Regions from separate parts of the Ruegeria sp. AB9 genome, predicted to be linked through region 2. Evidence: riboswitches for the same ligand, from Rfam matches in the RefSeq annotation. Region 2 holds a riboswitch; the other holds the start of a gene.
The links. Region 2 has a riboswitch for cobalamin ahead of ACR0K5_RS11470 (hypothetical protein). Riboswitches for the same ligand answer to the same signal wherever they lie in the genome.

Region 1 (7,376 bases), on a different contig from region 2:
GCCGAATTTCGCGGCCCATGAACATGTTGTCCGCAATTGAGAGGGCAGGGGACATGGCTAGCGTCTGGTAAACAGTTTCAATACCTGCTTCGCGCGCATCAATCGGGGAATGAAAATTCACCTTTTGACCTTCCAGCCAGACTTCGCCTTCATCTGGCGCCACCGCGCCTGACACCGCTTTGATCAGCGTCGACTTTCCTGCGCCATTGTCGCCGATCACGGCCAGAATTTCACCCGGCATCAGATCGAAGTCACACTGATCCAGCGCAGTTACCTTGCCATAGCGCTTAACAAGGTTGCGTCCTTTGAGAATAGGTTCCATCAGCCCGCCACCTTTCTGATCCACTGGTCGACCGCGACCGCTGCGATGATAAGGATCCCGATCAACAGGAAGGTCCATTGTGCGTCCGCGCCCAGCAACCGAAGTCCAAGCGTAAAAACGCCAACGATCAACGCTCCGAACAACGAGCCAAGAATGGACCCGCGGCCCCCGAACAGGGAAATACCCCCGATCACAACCGCTGTTATGCTTTCAATATTGGCCAATTGCCCTGAAGTAGGAGATACCGACCCGATCCGGCCAATCAATGCCCAGCCTGCAAATGCGCAGATCAACCCGGACAACATGTAAACGGACATCAGCGTTCGGTGCACGTTGACGCCGGACAATTCGGCGGCTTCCGGGTCATCACCAACTGCGTAAACATGCCGTCCCCAAGCGGTATGGCGCAGCGCGTAGGCAAGTCCGAGGATCAGCACCAGCATGAAGATCACGCCGACGGTGAACACAGCGCCACCCACGTTAAATTTGGCCCCGAAAAGTTGCAGGATGCTAGCATGTTCCTCGATATCCTGCGACCGGATGGTTTCATTCTGCGAATATAGGAAATTTGCAGCGAGAATGATTTGCCACATGCCAAGCGTCACGATGAAAGGTGGCAGCTTGATGCGGCTGACGAGGAAACCGTTTACCGCGCCGATGGCGGTACCCACAACAAGACCGCAAACGATGGCGATCGACGGTGGCAACCCATACCGGAAGGTAAACTGACCCATGACGACCGATGACATCACCATGATCGCTCCGACGCTCAGATCGATACCGGCGGTCAGGATCACCAGGCTTTGCGCGGCCGCGACGATTCCGACAATCTGAACCTGCTGAAGGATCAGGGTCAGCGCAAATGGTGAGAAAAACTTGGACCCTAACAAGGCACCGAAAATGACGATGGCAGCCACAAGAACGATCAATGGCACCAGAGAAGGGTTTACATGTAGAAAATGCTGAATTGTTCCGACAAATCCGCGTTGGTGATCGTCAAACTCGGCGACCTGTTCCGGACTGCCATTTGCGGCGGCTTCGAAATTGTCTGACTGTCGTGAAGTATCGGACATAAACGTTCCCCCAAAGCGTCAGGCTACTGACGACTTTAGCAAATTTTCGGGCGTGTGAGTGGTTTGATAGGTGAAAGGCCGCTTTGCGGCCTTTCACGCGTTCAGCTTAACCCCAGCAGAGGTCCATGCCATCTTTGACCGAGATTGACTCGACGCCATCAGCGGCCTTGTCCGTAACGAGTGCCACGCCGGTGTCAAAGAAATCCTTACCTGGAGTATTGTCAGGCTTCACGCCTTCGTCCGCCCACTTTTTGACGGCCTCTACCCCCAGCGAAGCCATCAACAACGGGTATTGCTGTGATGTCGCGCCGATAACGCCGTCAGCGACGTTCTGGACACCCGGGCAACCACCGTCGACGGAAACGATCAATACGTCATTTTCACGCCCGATGGCTTTCAGCGCCTCGTAAGCGCCTGCCGCCGCCGGTTCGTTGATGGTGTGAACAACGTTGATCGTCGGGTCCTTGGCCAGAAGGTTCTCCATCGCGCGGCGGCCGCCTTCTTCGTTGCCGGCGGTGACATCACTGCCGACCAGACGGGGATCTTCTTCATCGCCGATCACATTCGGATCAGCCAGATCCACGCCGAAACCTTGCAGGAAGCCCTGATTGCGCAGCACATCCACTGTGGGCTGGCTGACCGCCAAGTCCAGAGTGGCGATTTTCGCATCATTGGCTGCGTCGCCCAGAGTGGCCTTGGCCCACTGTCCAATCAAAAGTCCGGCAAGGAAATTGTCCGTTGCAAATGTCGCATCGGCCGAGTCAATTGGCTCAAGCGGCGTATCCAGAGCGATAACCAGAACTCCTGCGTCCCGCGCCTGTTTAACTGCTGGGACAATGGATGATGTGTCCGAGGCTGTCAGTAGAATGCCTTTGGCGCCGTCCAGAATGCAGGTCTCAATAGCCTGCACTTGTGTCTCGTGGTCGCCGTCGACTTTGCCAGCAAAGGCTTTCAACGTCATTCCAAGCTCTTCAGCTTTCGCTGTCGCGCCTTCCTTCATTTTGACAAAGAATGGGTTGGTATCTGTTTTGGTGATCAGGCAAACGGTTTCGCCTTCTGCCATTGCACTACCGGCCATGGCAGTAACTGCCAGCGCAGACGCGCCCGCAAGTTTCGCAAGTTTCATCAGTAATCCTCCCAGTTTTTCCTATGCCCAAGAGGGCACGAGGGCGATCAGGCGAAAATAACCCGAACCCATATGAAACCATCACCAGATTCGAATATTGAGTCAATAAATAAATCACTCTTATTTATTATTGACAGAGTGCGGAGGCTTCCACATTCTTCAACGGGAAAGGGGTGGCCGTGTCCGCAAATACATCTCAGGAAAGCTCCATTGGCTCGCACGGACCAGAAGTGCGTGGAACCAACCAAAGTGGGATGCGGGCCCGAAACGAACGCCTTGTTCTGTCGCTTGTCCGGCGTCATCAGGCCCTCGCGAAGTCCGAGATCGCACGCATGACAGGGCTGTCAGCGCAAACGGTTTCAGTCATCATGCGCCAATTGGAAAAAGATGGTTTGCTTCTGCGCGGCGAACCGGTTCGCGGGAAAGTCGGGCAGCCATCTGTTCCCATGCGCCTCAATCCAGATGGCGCGTTTTTCTTTGGACTCAAAGTCGGGCGCCGCAGTACCGAACTCGTTCTGACCGACTTTGTCGGAAATGTGCGGCAACGCGAGCGGCGAACCTATGATTATCCAACGCCGAAAGCCACTTTGGATTTTTCCAGAGAAAGCCTTGAGAAAATGATGTCGTCCATGTCACCTGAGGCCAAAGGCAGGATCGCAGGGCTTGGGATTGCCATGCCGTTTTACCTGTGGGACTGGGCCCAGACATTGCAGGTTCCTCAGGAAAAAATGGACCCGTGGCGTTCCGCGGACATAAAGGCGGATCTCGCGCTTTGCTACGATATGCCGATATTTCTTCAAAACGATGCGACGGCAGCCTGTGGAGCGGAGTTGGTTTTTGGTCCAGCGGACGGGCCTCGGGATTTTTTGTACTTTTACGTCGGATACTTCATTGGCGGAGGTGTGGTTCTCAATGGTTCAATCTTTTCGGGTCGTGGAAACGCTGGTGCACTCGGCCCTTTGCCAGTGCCTGATGACACGAGCGGTGTGAAGCCTTTGATCGACGTGGCCAGCCTTTACGTACTCGAGCGTTCAATCTCCGCAGAAAAGGCAACTACGCATTCTATATGGGAAACGACCGAGCGTTGGGAATTGCCAAAAGTTCAACTGGAAAACTGGTTGAAACAGACGGCGAGCGGGATTGCCAGCGCAATTGTCTCATCCTGTAGCCTTATAGACTTTGAATGCGTGAAGATCGATGGCTGGATGCCGCCGGATATCAAAGCGCGTTTGGTTGAGATGGTTGAAAACGAACTTTCCGATTTGAATCTGACCGGACTTGAGCGACCTTCTGTGCTGGCAGGAGCCGTAGGCCCGGACGCCCGTTCGTTGGGCGCGGCAAGTTTGCCCTTGTCAGAAAGGTATCTTTCCGAAGCGTAAAGTTCTTTTATATGCACTTCTCGGGCCAAGTAAGTTTACCGAAATTTCCAGAGTTCATGACTTTTTCGACAGTCATCACAATTGATCGTTGACGGATGCCGGGATTGTCTGGCAAGCCGTTCGGCATGTCCGGTTCCGGGGCGTGCTCTGGAATCAATAGGGAATGCGGTGCGGGCTCAGGCCCAATTCCGCAACTGCACCCGCAACTGTAAGCGGCGAGCAGGGCTGACACGCCACTGGGATTCTCCCGGGAAGGCCAGTCCAACGCTTCGACCCGCAAGTCAGGATACCTGCCGGATATGTGCCCTCATTTATGGGCACTCCTAATCGGCGACGGGATGTTCGTCGGACCAGGATGCTTGAAAAAGCAACTCGGCCTTGGATGTCCCGCAGTCAAAACGAGTTTCGTGCCGGGACTGGCGCGATGGGACAAGGACGACTGTTCATGAAGAAGCTGCTCTCTGCAGCCGTTGCCGCGGTGGCGCTCCCCGCCATGGCTAATGCGCATTTCCTTTTGGAATACACCAGTGACACCATGATCGAAAAGCCGGGCGACGTGCCGGTCAAGCTGATCTTCTGGCATCCGTTCGAAAATGGCCATGTCATGGATCTGGAAAAGCCGCAGGAATTCTATGTAATCCACAACGGTGAAAAGACCGACCTGCTGGGCACGCTGGAACCTGTCCGATTTACCGGCAAAGAGAATGAAGGCGCGGCTTTCAAAGGCACTGTTCCTGTCAAGCGCTCAGGCGACTACGTGCTGGTGACGGTTCCGCAGCCTTACTATGAAGAGTCAGAGGACATCTATATCCAGCAGCTTACCAAAGCGTTTCTGAACCGCAACGAACTACCGACCGACTGGATGAACCCGGTGGGCCTGCCGACCGAGATCATTCCGCTGAACAAGCCGACCAACATCATTGCGGGTTCGACCTTCACGGGGCGCGTGATGGCGGATGGTCAGCCGGTTGCGGGCGCCGAGATCGAGATCGAATACATGGCGGCCGAGCCTGACATGGACAGTGCAGCCGCTTCGACCCCGAACGTTTCGCCGATGCCCGGCGGTGCCGTGGTCGCCATCTCGGACGATAACGGGTATTTCTCGTTCGGTGTTCCAAAAGCCGGATACTGGGGTTTCGCAGCACTTGGGGCTGGTCCAGTGACCGAACATGAAGGTAAAGAACTCAGCCAGGACGCGGTCATCTGGATCCGCGCCTGGGATCTGGAGTAACGCCAAATGCATATCGTCGACGGAGCCCTTTCCAACCCGGTCGTAATTGGCGGCGCCGTCGCCGCTGCGGGGGGGATTGCATTGGGCCTCAGGTCACTGGACCTTGATCGCATTCCCACTGCGGGGGTGCTGTCTGCCAGTTTCTTTGTGGCATCGTTGATCCACGTGCCCATTGGCCCGTCGTCGGTACATTTGATCCTGAATGGCATGGCCGGGCTTCTGCTTGGCTGGGCCGCATTCCCGGCTTTGTTCGTCGGGCTTTTGCTGCAGGCCGTCTTCTTCGGCTTTGGCGGGTTGACAGTGTTGGGGATCAACACTGTCAATATCGCCTTGCCTGCAGTCGTGGCAGGAATGCTCTTTGGTGGCCTGATCGCCCGCGGCACACCTTTGCACGGAGCGATATGGGGAGGTGTCGGCGGTGCATTTGCAATTGCCGCCACAACCGGCATGGTTGCGGTATCGCTGGCATTGTCAGGAGACGAATTTTTGCCCGCTGCCAAGCTCGTTTTCTTTGCACATATCCCCGTCATGGCCATTGAGGCGATTTTGACCGGGTTCGCGGTTTTGCTGGCCCGCAAGGTCAAGCCCGAGCTGTTTGTCAAAGGAGTGACCACATGAAGCATCTGGTTTTCGTCCTGGCACTGTGCTGCGCACCTGTGCCTGCACTGGCGCATAAAGTCATAGCCGGCGTTTTTGAATCCGGCGACGCCATTGAGGGCGAGATCGGGTTCTCTAACGGTGATATGGCAAGCGAGACCGAGGTCATTGTCTCCGGCCCGGATGGGGCAGAGCTGGGTCGCACTGTCACTGATGTGGACGGTTTCTTTGTCTACACACCGAACTCAGCCGTGTCGCACACCTTTTTTGCTGACCTTGGTGCCGGACATGTGGCCGAAGTCACAATGTCTGCCGAAGATGTCGCAGAGATCATGGGCGTTGCGGTGGCTAAAACCGGTGACTCATTTTTGGCTGCTCCGACACAGATCAGCGGTTCAGTTGCTTCGCTCAGCGACGAAGAGCAGCAGCTAATTGCCAAGGCCGTGCGTGACGAATTGCGCCCGCTTCGGCGCGAGATTGCAGCTTATCGCGAACATAATGACCTGCAGACGATCCTTGGTGGGATCGGCTACATCGTTGGTCTGTTCGGTTTGGGCTTTTACATGGCGGCCCGCCGCAAACTGGCAGCCTGATGGCACACGTACTGGGTCAACAAGAGAAAACACTGGCCGAAGCCGGTGGCCGGTCCGAAGGGCTGATCAGCCCATTGGATCCCCGAATGCGGATCGTTATGGCCGTGGTTTTTGCGGTTGTGACCGTAGCGCTGTCATCTCTGACGGCACTGTGCGCGGCACTGGCAGTGTCACTGTCGCTTCTGATCGTTTCGCGCCTGCCGTGGCGGAAGACATTGAAACGAATGGCCATGATGGATGGGTTCATCGTGTTCATGTTGGTCCTGTTGCCCTTTTCTATGCCCGGAGACCCGATGTTCACGCTTGGGGGGTTCCCGGCAAGCTGGCAGGGTTTCTGGAAGGCGGTCGAGATTGCCCTGACCGCCAATGCCGTGATCCTGTCCCTGATGGTGCTGGTCGGCACGATGGAACCGGTTACGCTGGGCCACGCGTTGCATCGTCTGCGCTGCCCTGAAACGCTGGTTCATCTGCTGATGTTCACCATCCGGTATATTGAGGTTTTGCGGGAAGAATACCTGCGCCTTCGCGCCGCAATGAAGGTGCGCGGTTTCCGACCGACAACAAACTGGCACACATATCGCAGCTTTGGCTACCTTGTGGGCATGATGCTGGTTCGCGCGATCGAAAGGTCGGAACGTATTCTGGGTGCGATGAAATGCCGAGGATTCTCTGGGCGTATGCTGCTGCTTCAGGATTTTGCTCTGACGCGCAGAGATATCGTATTTGCTGCGGGCCTCGGCACCCTTTGCATGGGCTTGATCATTCTGGATTTCGCATGACACTGATCGCGCTTGAAAACATCTGTTTTTCTTACCCGGGTCAAGCCCCTGTCCTAGACGGGGCCAGCCTGAGCCTGAACGCAGGGCAGCGCCTGTCCCTGACAGGCCCGAACGGTGCGGGAAAATCGACGCTCTTGCGCATTACACTCGGGTTGCAGCGTCCGGAGTCCGGTACAGTCACCGTTTTTGGCCAGCAACGGACGGAAGAGGCCGATTTCCATGAGGTGCGCCGCCGGGTGGGGCTTGTATTTCAGGATGCTGACGACCAGCTGTTCT
Region 2 (7,376 bases):
CACAGCGCGACGGGCCGAGCGGGGGCCGAGACCCGGCAGTTTGGCCATCAGGTCGATCAGATTGTCTATATCGCTGTTGGAACTCAACCTGAGCGCTCCTGCAAATGGGCCGGGCACAAGTACCCGGCCGATGATCCGTCAGGAATGTGTATCAGAACGGCAGCTTGATGTCTGCGGGCAGGCCCATGCTTTCGGTCAGTTTTGCCATCTCGGCCTGTGAGCGTTCGGTGGCTTTGGTCTGAGCGTCCTTGATGGCGGCCAGGATCAGGTCTTCGACCACTTCCTTGTCGTCACCATTGAAGATGGACGGGTCGATATCCAGACCTTTGAGTTCACCCTTGGCGGTCGCAGTTGCCTTGACCAGGCCAGCACCGGATTCGCCGACAACCATCATGTTGTTCAACTCTTCCTGCATTTCGGTCATCTTGGTTTGCAGGTCCTGCGCGGATTTCATCATCTTGGCCATGTCGCCCAGACCGCCAAGCCCGCCGAGTCCTTTCAGCATAGTATTCTCCTGTAACTCTGTTTGGGCTCTAAATACGGGCCACATCGACATGGCACAAGGGTTCTCGGGCCTGTCGTCAAGGTCTTTGGCAAGACCTTTCCTCCCGTTGAGCCCGGCAAGATTGGTTTTCAGATCACGCGAACACGGTTTAGACCATCGGCGTCGGTGACAGAGCAGCAAATGGATTTCAGGGTTCTTGGATGATCGTAGTCCCAAGGGCGGCCCCGATGCAGCGTTGCGCGTTCGTCCCAGATCAGGACGTCGCCTACAGACCATCCGTGGGTATAGACGTATTCCGGCTGTGTGCAGAACGCGATGGCTTCGTCCAGCAGGGTTTGACTTTCCGCATGTCCCATCCCCTCGATGGCAAAGGCGTGCGAGGCGATGAACAAGGCCTCTTCGCCTGTCACAGGATTTGGCCATATCGCGCGCCAGGGGCGATCCGGCCAGCGGGTCATTTTGGGCAAAGCGGCCAGATCTGCCGAGATCTTCGACCGGGAATGGGAAAGCCGGTGCCAGATAATCGCGTCCTTCAAGATGGATTTCAGGTGGTCGGGCAGGTCCTCCCATGCGGCTCGCGTCGATGCAATCTCGGTCTCGCCGCCAGTTGGTGGCACAACCTTGGCGGTCAGCATGTTGATCAGCGCAGGAGTCGGCAGGAACGTACTGTCCGTGTGCCACAGCATATTCGCCTGCAAGTCCAACAAGCGCAGATCGTCCTTTGTGCGCAGCCTGTCTTTTGTTTTGTTGGTCAGTTCAGAAACCTGAAATTCAATGTCGCGACCTGCCGCCATGGCTTCCCTGTTTTCCAGCGGGCCAAACAGTTCGGCGATTCGAATATGGTCTGCATCCGAAATCGATTGTGCAGGAAACAGCAAAGCTGAGTGGGTTTCGAATGCGTGCCGAATATCAGGATACAAGTTGTCACGGGTAACCTCACGCAGGTCGATATCGTGAACAACCAATCCGAAACGTGGATGCAGTGGTGATGTGCGCATCAAGGCCCTCCATCAAAACGTGTTCAGGAAGGGTGTGATTATCTGTGATCGCAATCTGTTTCATTTGCGACACGCGGTGGCGTCTCCTTGGGCTAGTCTTCCTCGAACGGGTCCCACTCATCTTCAACTTCGGGCAACGCTTCGGTCTCGACTTGGGCCGCGCGCTGTTCGGGCGTTTCGATCTTGGTGATCCGCGCCTTGGGGAATTGCGCGAGCACGGCCTGAACCAAAGGGTGCTGCTCGGCTTCGGATTTCAGCGCCAACTCCGCCTCGTCCCGTACTTCTGCAATTGTCGGTGTATCCCCGTTCGAGACAATCGAGACAGCCCACCGATTTCCTGTCCAGCGTTGCAGGGCAGAGCCCAGCCGCGGAGCAAGATCGGTTGGTGCTTGCGTGGCAGGGGTGAATTCGATTCGACCGGGTTGGTAAGACACGAGGCGCACACCGTTTTCCACCTCAACCAACAACTTCACGTCGCGGTTGGTGCGGATCAGTTCGACCACATGTTCAAAGGTTGGGTACCGGGCGAGGGCTGTTTGGGCATCCTGTGCCAATGCCGCAATCGGTGCGCCACCACCGCCACGAGGGGGCGAAGTGTAGGCAGAAGATTGGACCGCGCTGGCTTGCGTTGGCATCGCGCCCTGCCGCGGTATAGAAACGCCGCCGTTGGGCCCGCCTGACGGCGGGGGGGTATCCTGCAATCGCTTGATCAGTTCTTCTGGGCTGGGCAGATCAGCGACATGGGTCAGGCGGATAACGGCCATTTCTGCGGCCATCATGGCGTTCGGGGCGGCTGAAACCTCCTCCAGCGCCTTCAACAGCATTTGCCACATCCGGGTCAGGACCCGCATTGGCAGGGCGTTTGCCATCTGTTGGCCTCGGGTACGCTCGTCCGGAGAAACCGTCGGGTCTTCAGCTGCATCGGGTGTAATCTTAACGACACTCACCCAATGTGTGATCTCGGCCAGATCTCGCAGCACGGCCAGCGGGTCCGCGCCTTCGGCGTATTGACCGCTCAGCTCGGTAAGTGCGCTCGCGGCATCGCCGCGCAGTATCATATCCATAAGGTCCAGAACGCGGCCACGGTCCGCCAGTCCAAGCATGGCACGAACCTGATCGGCGGTAGTCTCGCCAGCCCCGTGCGAAATCGCCTGATCCAGTAGCGAGGTCGCATCCCGGGCCGATCCTTCCGCTGCTCGGGTGATCAGCGCCAGTGCGTCTTCCGCGATCTGGGCGCTTTCCGCTCCGGCGATTTTGCGCAGCAGACCGATCATGTCTTCGGGTTCGATCCGCCGCAGATCAAAGCGCTGGCATCGGGACAACACCGTGACGGGCACTTTGCGAATTTCGGTGGTCGCAAAGATGAACTTCACATGTGCGGGCGGTTCTTCCAGCGTCTTGAGCAGCGCGTTGAAAGCGCTGGTCGAGAGCATGTGAACCTCGTCGATGATGTAAATTTTGTAACGCGCGCTGGCGGCGCGATAACGCACGCTGTCAATGATCTCGCGAATGTCGTTGACGCCAGTGCGGCTTGCGGCGTCCATCTCCATCACGTCGACATGGCGGCCTTCCATGATGGCGACGCAGTGTTCGCACTGACCGCAGGGTTCGGTTGTGGGACCGCCGTTCCCGTCCGGACCGATGCAATTCATGCCCTTGGCAATAATCCGAGCGGTCGTGGTTTTACCAGTTCCGCGAATACCGGTCATGATGAAGGCCTGCGCGATCCGATCGGCCTCGAACGCGTTTTTCAGGGTGCGCACCATGGCATCCTGACCCACCAGATCGGCAAAGGTTTCCGGGCGATATTTGCGGGCGAGAACCTGATAGGCGGGGCTGGGGCTGTCAGTCATGTCTTCTCGTTCGGATTCGGTGCTTCGGCACAGCGTAGTGGCCACTGCTGCCCGCGTCCACAGCGTGGTGTGATGATTTTTGTTTTAGAAACGAGTCAGTTTCGCACTAAACTGCATCAGCAGATTTAATAACTCATTTTTGTAAAGAGTTCTTTGGGGAGGACACAATTCATGTCGCAGTTGGTGGTCTACGCCCTGCAAGTCGGAGGAGGAACGCTTGCCCTGACCTCGATGCCCGGACGTGGCGGGGATTATTCCAGCGATCTGGATACGATCGCAGCCTGGCAGCCGGGGCTTGTTGTATCGATGACAACGGATGTCGAAATGCTTCAGGACGGGGCGCAGAGTTTTGGCAGCGACATTCAAAGCCGCGCCAGCCGGTGGGTTCACCTGCCGATAGAAGATTTCGGAGCGCCGACAAAGGCGACTGAGGACGCGTGGCCGTCTGTCAGTGCCGCAGCCCGACACGCGCTGTCAGGCGGAGGTCGCGTTTTGGCACACTGTCGAGGAGGCTGTGGTAGGTCAGGCATGGTTGTCCTGCGGCTGATGGTCGAATGTGGCGAACGCGCCGACAAAGCGCTGGAACGATTGCGGGCCGTGCGACCTTGTGCCGTAGAAACTGATGCGCAACTGGCCTGGGCGTCTCAACTTGCCCAGGCACAGGTAGATCTGGAATCAGACTGAAAGCTGCTCGGGCGTGTAAACGGTTTTTCGAGGCCGGATCGTGGAAGCTTCGATCATAGCGCAGGGTGGGTATTTGACGATATTGGATGGCATCGCGCAAAACGTGTTTCCAAAGACCAAATCGGCATAAACATTCAGGGTCTCAATCGCAGCTTCGGGCTGCGTGCCGCAAAAGACACGAATGCTGCCTGATTGCGCCCGGAACGTTGCATGGCATCCTTCGGTGCAATGCGACAGCTCACTGTTTCCTTCAATCTCGAAATCATCGCTTGTGGCTGCTGTGGCCTGTGTCATGGCCTCCGCAATCGAGCGCGCAAGCTGCGCCAAAGCCGGGCAGGTTTTGCCCGTCCGCTGACAAACGGTTGCACTGTATTCATGCGTTTTTGTCTTCCAGATCATCCTGCGCCCTCCGCGCGTGGGGACAGGAGAGTTTGGTCAGGCAGGACGGCTTTTGCGGTCAGGACCTGCCCGGACACCCCGCCCGAGTTTCGGTTTCGTTTCCGATGGCAGGTCTCCTGACTTGCGGGTCATTGCTTTGCCAACCTTCCCAGCCGTTGGGCCAGTGGTGTTTTGGCATTGCTTACCGCTTACAGTTGCGGGGGCAGTCGCGGATTTGGTTGAGCCCTGAGGGCATAACCTCACCGTGTTCCCTTTTCATCCCGATCCCTTGTGGAGGTCGGAAACCATCACACAACCGCTAGCGTTTGACCACCCACCGAGTCAAGCCGATCTTTTGCCCGGACGTTTGGTCATGCTGGATGCACTGCAGGTTCCTGCGTACTGTCCATGGCATTGAAGTCGGCCCATTCGATTGTGCAGCGCAAAGTCAGAGATCATGTTGGATACAGAGCAGAGTGTTTTGACCGAAGATTTTCAATTCCCGTCTGGATCGGTAACGCTGTCTGCACGCCTCTATCGCCCAGTAGTCGAGCCGGAAACCGTTGTCGTGCTGAACAGTGCAACTGGTGTGCCGCGCGATTATTACTGTCATTTCGCACGATGGCTCGCCGCTGAGCATGGCATGGCCTGCCTGACCTATGACTATCGGGATTACGGGTTTTCTTTGACGGGCCGCTTGAAAGATTCGCGTGCGACCATGGCGGATTGGGCCTTGATCGACATGCCTGCGGCACGGGCGGAAATGCGTCGGCGATACCCGAATGCAAGACACTGGACCATTGGCCATTCAGTCGGCGCGATGTTGGGTCCGGTGCAGCCCGATATCGATAAGGTCGACCGTATGATCTGCGTTTGTTCGGGCCTAGTGACATTGAAGGACCATCCGTGGCCCTATCGGGGTCTGGCGTGGTTGTTCTGGTACGGTCATGCCCCTCTGATTGTGCGGGCGCTCGGGTATCTGCCCGGGAAAGCGATCGGCTTTGGCTCGGATCTGCCTTCATCTGTTTACTGGCAGTGGCGCAGGTGGTGCACGGCACCATTGAACTATGTGCCCGAAACTGGCCAGGACCTGCCTGCCGCGTGGTGGGAAGGTTCGGGCGTACCCGTAGATCTGTTCACCTTCGAGGATGATCAGATGGTGCCGCCAGAAGCGGTCTGGCGACTTGCTGATCTTTACGGCTCCGAGGCCAACCGTCACCTGCTGAAGCCAGCCGATTTCGGGCTGCCAGAGGTTGGTCATATCGGAGCATTTGCCCGGCGCAACGCTGCAGTTTGGCCGCGCCTGATCGCCTGACCAGACGCGGCGCAGGCGTTGCCGAGCACCTTCCAGCTATCGCCGGTCGCGAAGCTTTTTTTCCTGCATGACGCCACGCACCATCTTGCCGAACGCTTTATCCCGGGCCCGGGATTGAGCTACGGTTTCAGAGTTGCGCTGCTCTTCGCGCCGGAGCTTGCGCCAACGGCCTAATCGCGCCGGATCAAGCATGCCGCGGGTGATCGCCTCTTGCACTGCACATCCGGGCTCTGTGTCGTGCTGACAATCTGAAAAGCGGCAGTGCTGGCTTAACTCGGTAAGGTCCGAGAATACTTCGTCGATCCCGTCCTGAGCATCCAGCAGGCGCAAAGCGCGCATTCCGGGTGTGTCGATCAGCCAACCGCCGTTACGCATCCGGTGCAATGCGCGTGCGGTGGTTGTATGCCGACCACGTGCGTCATCCTCGCGAATACCTGACGTGGCGAGATCCTGATCGGTCATTGTGTTGGCAAGTGTCGTTTTGCCAACGCCGGACGATCCGACCAGCGCGCCGGTCTGGCCTGTGGGGCACCATGACAGGACTTTTTCAACTGCCGCAGGGTCCAGTGCGTTTACTGTCAAAACGGTCAAAAACGGGTCCACAGCTTGTACCTGCCCGGAGAAACTGTCGGGGTCGTCCGATGTGTCGGCTTTTGTCAGAACAACAACCGGGTAACACCCGGCCTGATGCGCAAGCGCCAAATAACGTTCCAGCCGGGGCAGGTTGAAATCGGCGTTGCAGGAACTGACGATGAACAGCACATCGACATTAGCAGCGATCAGTTGCGTCGCGGCACCAGTACCGGCGGCGCGTCGGTGCAGCAGGCTGCGCCGATCGAGCAGATGGCGCACGCGTTTATCGTCGTCAGTGAGAACCCAGTCACCGACGGCAAAAGCACCGGTCGGTTGATCAAGGGTCAGCAATGGAAATTCGCCATCCGGGGTCAGCCCGATCAGACGGTCCCGATGGACGGAAGCAATGCGAAAAGGCATGCATGAAGGGTTGTCCGCGTGTTGCGCAGCAAAGTGAGAGGACCATCCAAGGTCCGAAAGTGAAGAATACATTGGTCTGCCCGTTGTCAGAAACAGCAATCCCAACGGATGGCAAACGCTCATCCCCGGGTCACGTGTTCAGGCAGTCGGTTAGTACTGTGAGATCAGAACCGTTCTGCCCGAAGGGTTTTTGCTACAATCATAATGCCCTCCTGCGGCTATGGTTCACGAAGTGAGAGGTTGGACATCGACCCAAGCGGGGCTCGTTGTGGCTGCTTCCTTCCGGACCTGACCAGGTTGGCGAGGCGCTCGCCCGCGCCAACCTCTCGATTCTGGATATAGGGAAGGCTTCGGCAAAAGACAACCCGTCAGAGCGTCAGGCGAATGCGTGCAAAACCGTCGTCATCAGGTTCCAGAATACTTGGCTCGAACATGCTCAATTCATCAATGTACTTCAAAGCACCGGGACCCGTTCGAAGAATCGTCGTTGCCCCCGATTGCGACACCAGAGAGAAAGGATACGGCTGCTGGGCCAACGGATCGGGCGGCAGGCGTTGGGTCATGTAATCCCGCAACAGGTCCCTGATTTCCAGCGGCGGCAGATTGATAGCTTGGACTGAAGAGATGTGCGGGAAATGTCCCCCTCCGCT

Region 1: linked by a shared signal. The riboswitch ahead of ACR0K5_RS23765 (DUF4198 domain-containing protein) and the one ahead of ACR0K5_RS11470 (hypothetical protein) in region 2 are both predicted to bind cobalamin.

What each region holds. Positions count from the first base shown of each region.
Region 1 is NZ_JBQGAA010000024.1:8,027-15,402, reverse strand. Features, by position in the region: gene ACR0K5_RS23785 (ATP-binding cassette domain-containing protein) at 1-322, opposite strand, end outside; gene ACR0K5_RS23780 (ABC transporter permease) at 322-1,395, opposite strand; gene ACR0K5_RS23775 (substrate-binding domain-containing protein) at 1,502-2,521, opposite strand; gene ACR0K5_RS23770 (ROK family transcriptional regulator) at 2,701-3,900, shown strand; cobalamin riboswitch at 4,014-4,212, shown strand; gene ACR0K5_RS23765 (DUF4198 domain-containing protein) at 4,346-5,131, shown strand; gene cbiM (cobalt transporter CbiM) at 5,138-5,749, shown strand; gene ACR0K5_RS23755 (cobalt ABC transporter permease) at 5,746-6,321, shown strand; gene cbiQ (cobalt ECF transporter T component CbiQ) at 6,321-7,100, shown strand; gene ACR0K5_RS23745 (energy-coupling factor ABC transporter ATP-binding protein) at 7,097-7,376, shown strand, end outside.
Region 2 is NZ_JBQGAA010000003.1:468,675-476,050, reverse strand. Features, by position in the region: gene recR (recombination mediator RecR) at 1-87, opposite strand, end outside; gene ACR0K5_RS11490 (YbaB/EbfC family nucleoid-associated protein) at 152-505, opposite strand; gene ACR0K5_RS11485 (TauD/TfdA dioxygenase family protein) at 634-1,503, opposite strand; gene ACR0K5_RS11480 (DNA polymerase III subunit gamma/tau) at 1,596-3,356, opposite strand; gene ACR0K5_RS11475 (protein-tyrosine phosphatase family protein) at 3,528-4,040, shown strand; gene ACR0K5_RS11470 (hypothetical protein) at 4,032-4,439, opposite strand; cobalamin riboswitch at 4,529-4,743, opposite strand; gene ACR0K5_RS11465 (alpha/beta hydrolase family protein) at 4,876-5,733, shown strand; gene rsgA (ribosome small subunit-dependent GTPase A) at 5,770-6,798, opposite strand; RNA gene ffs (signal recognition particle sRNA small type) at 6,957-7,055, opposite strand; gene ACR0K5_RS11450 (bifunctional 2',3'-cyclic-nucleotide 2'-phosphodiesterase/3'-nucleotidase) at 7,095-7,376, opposite strand, start outside.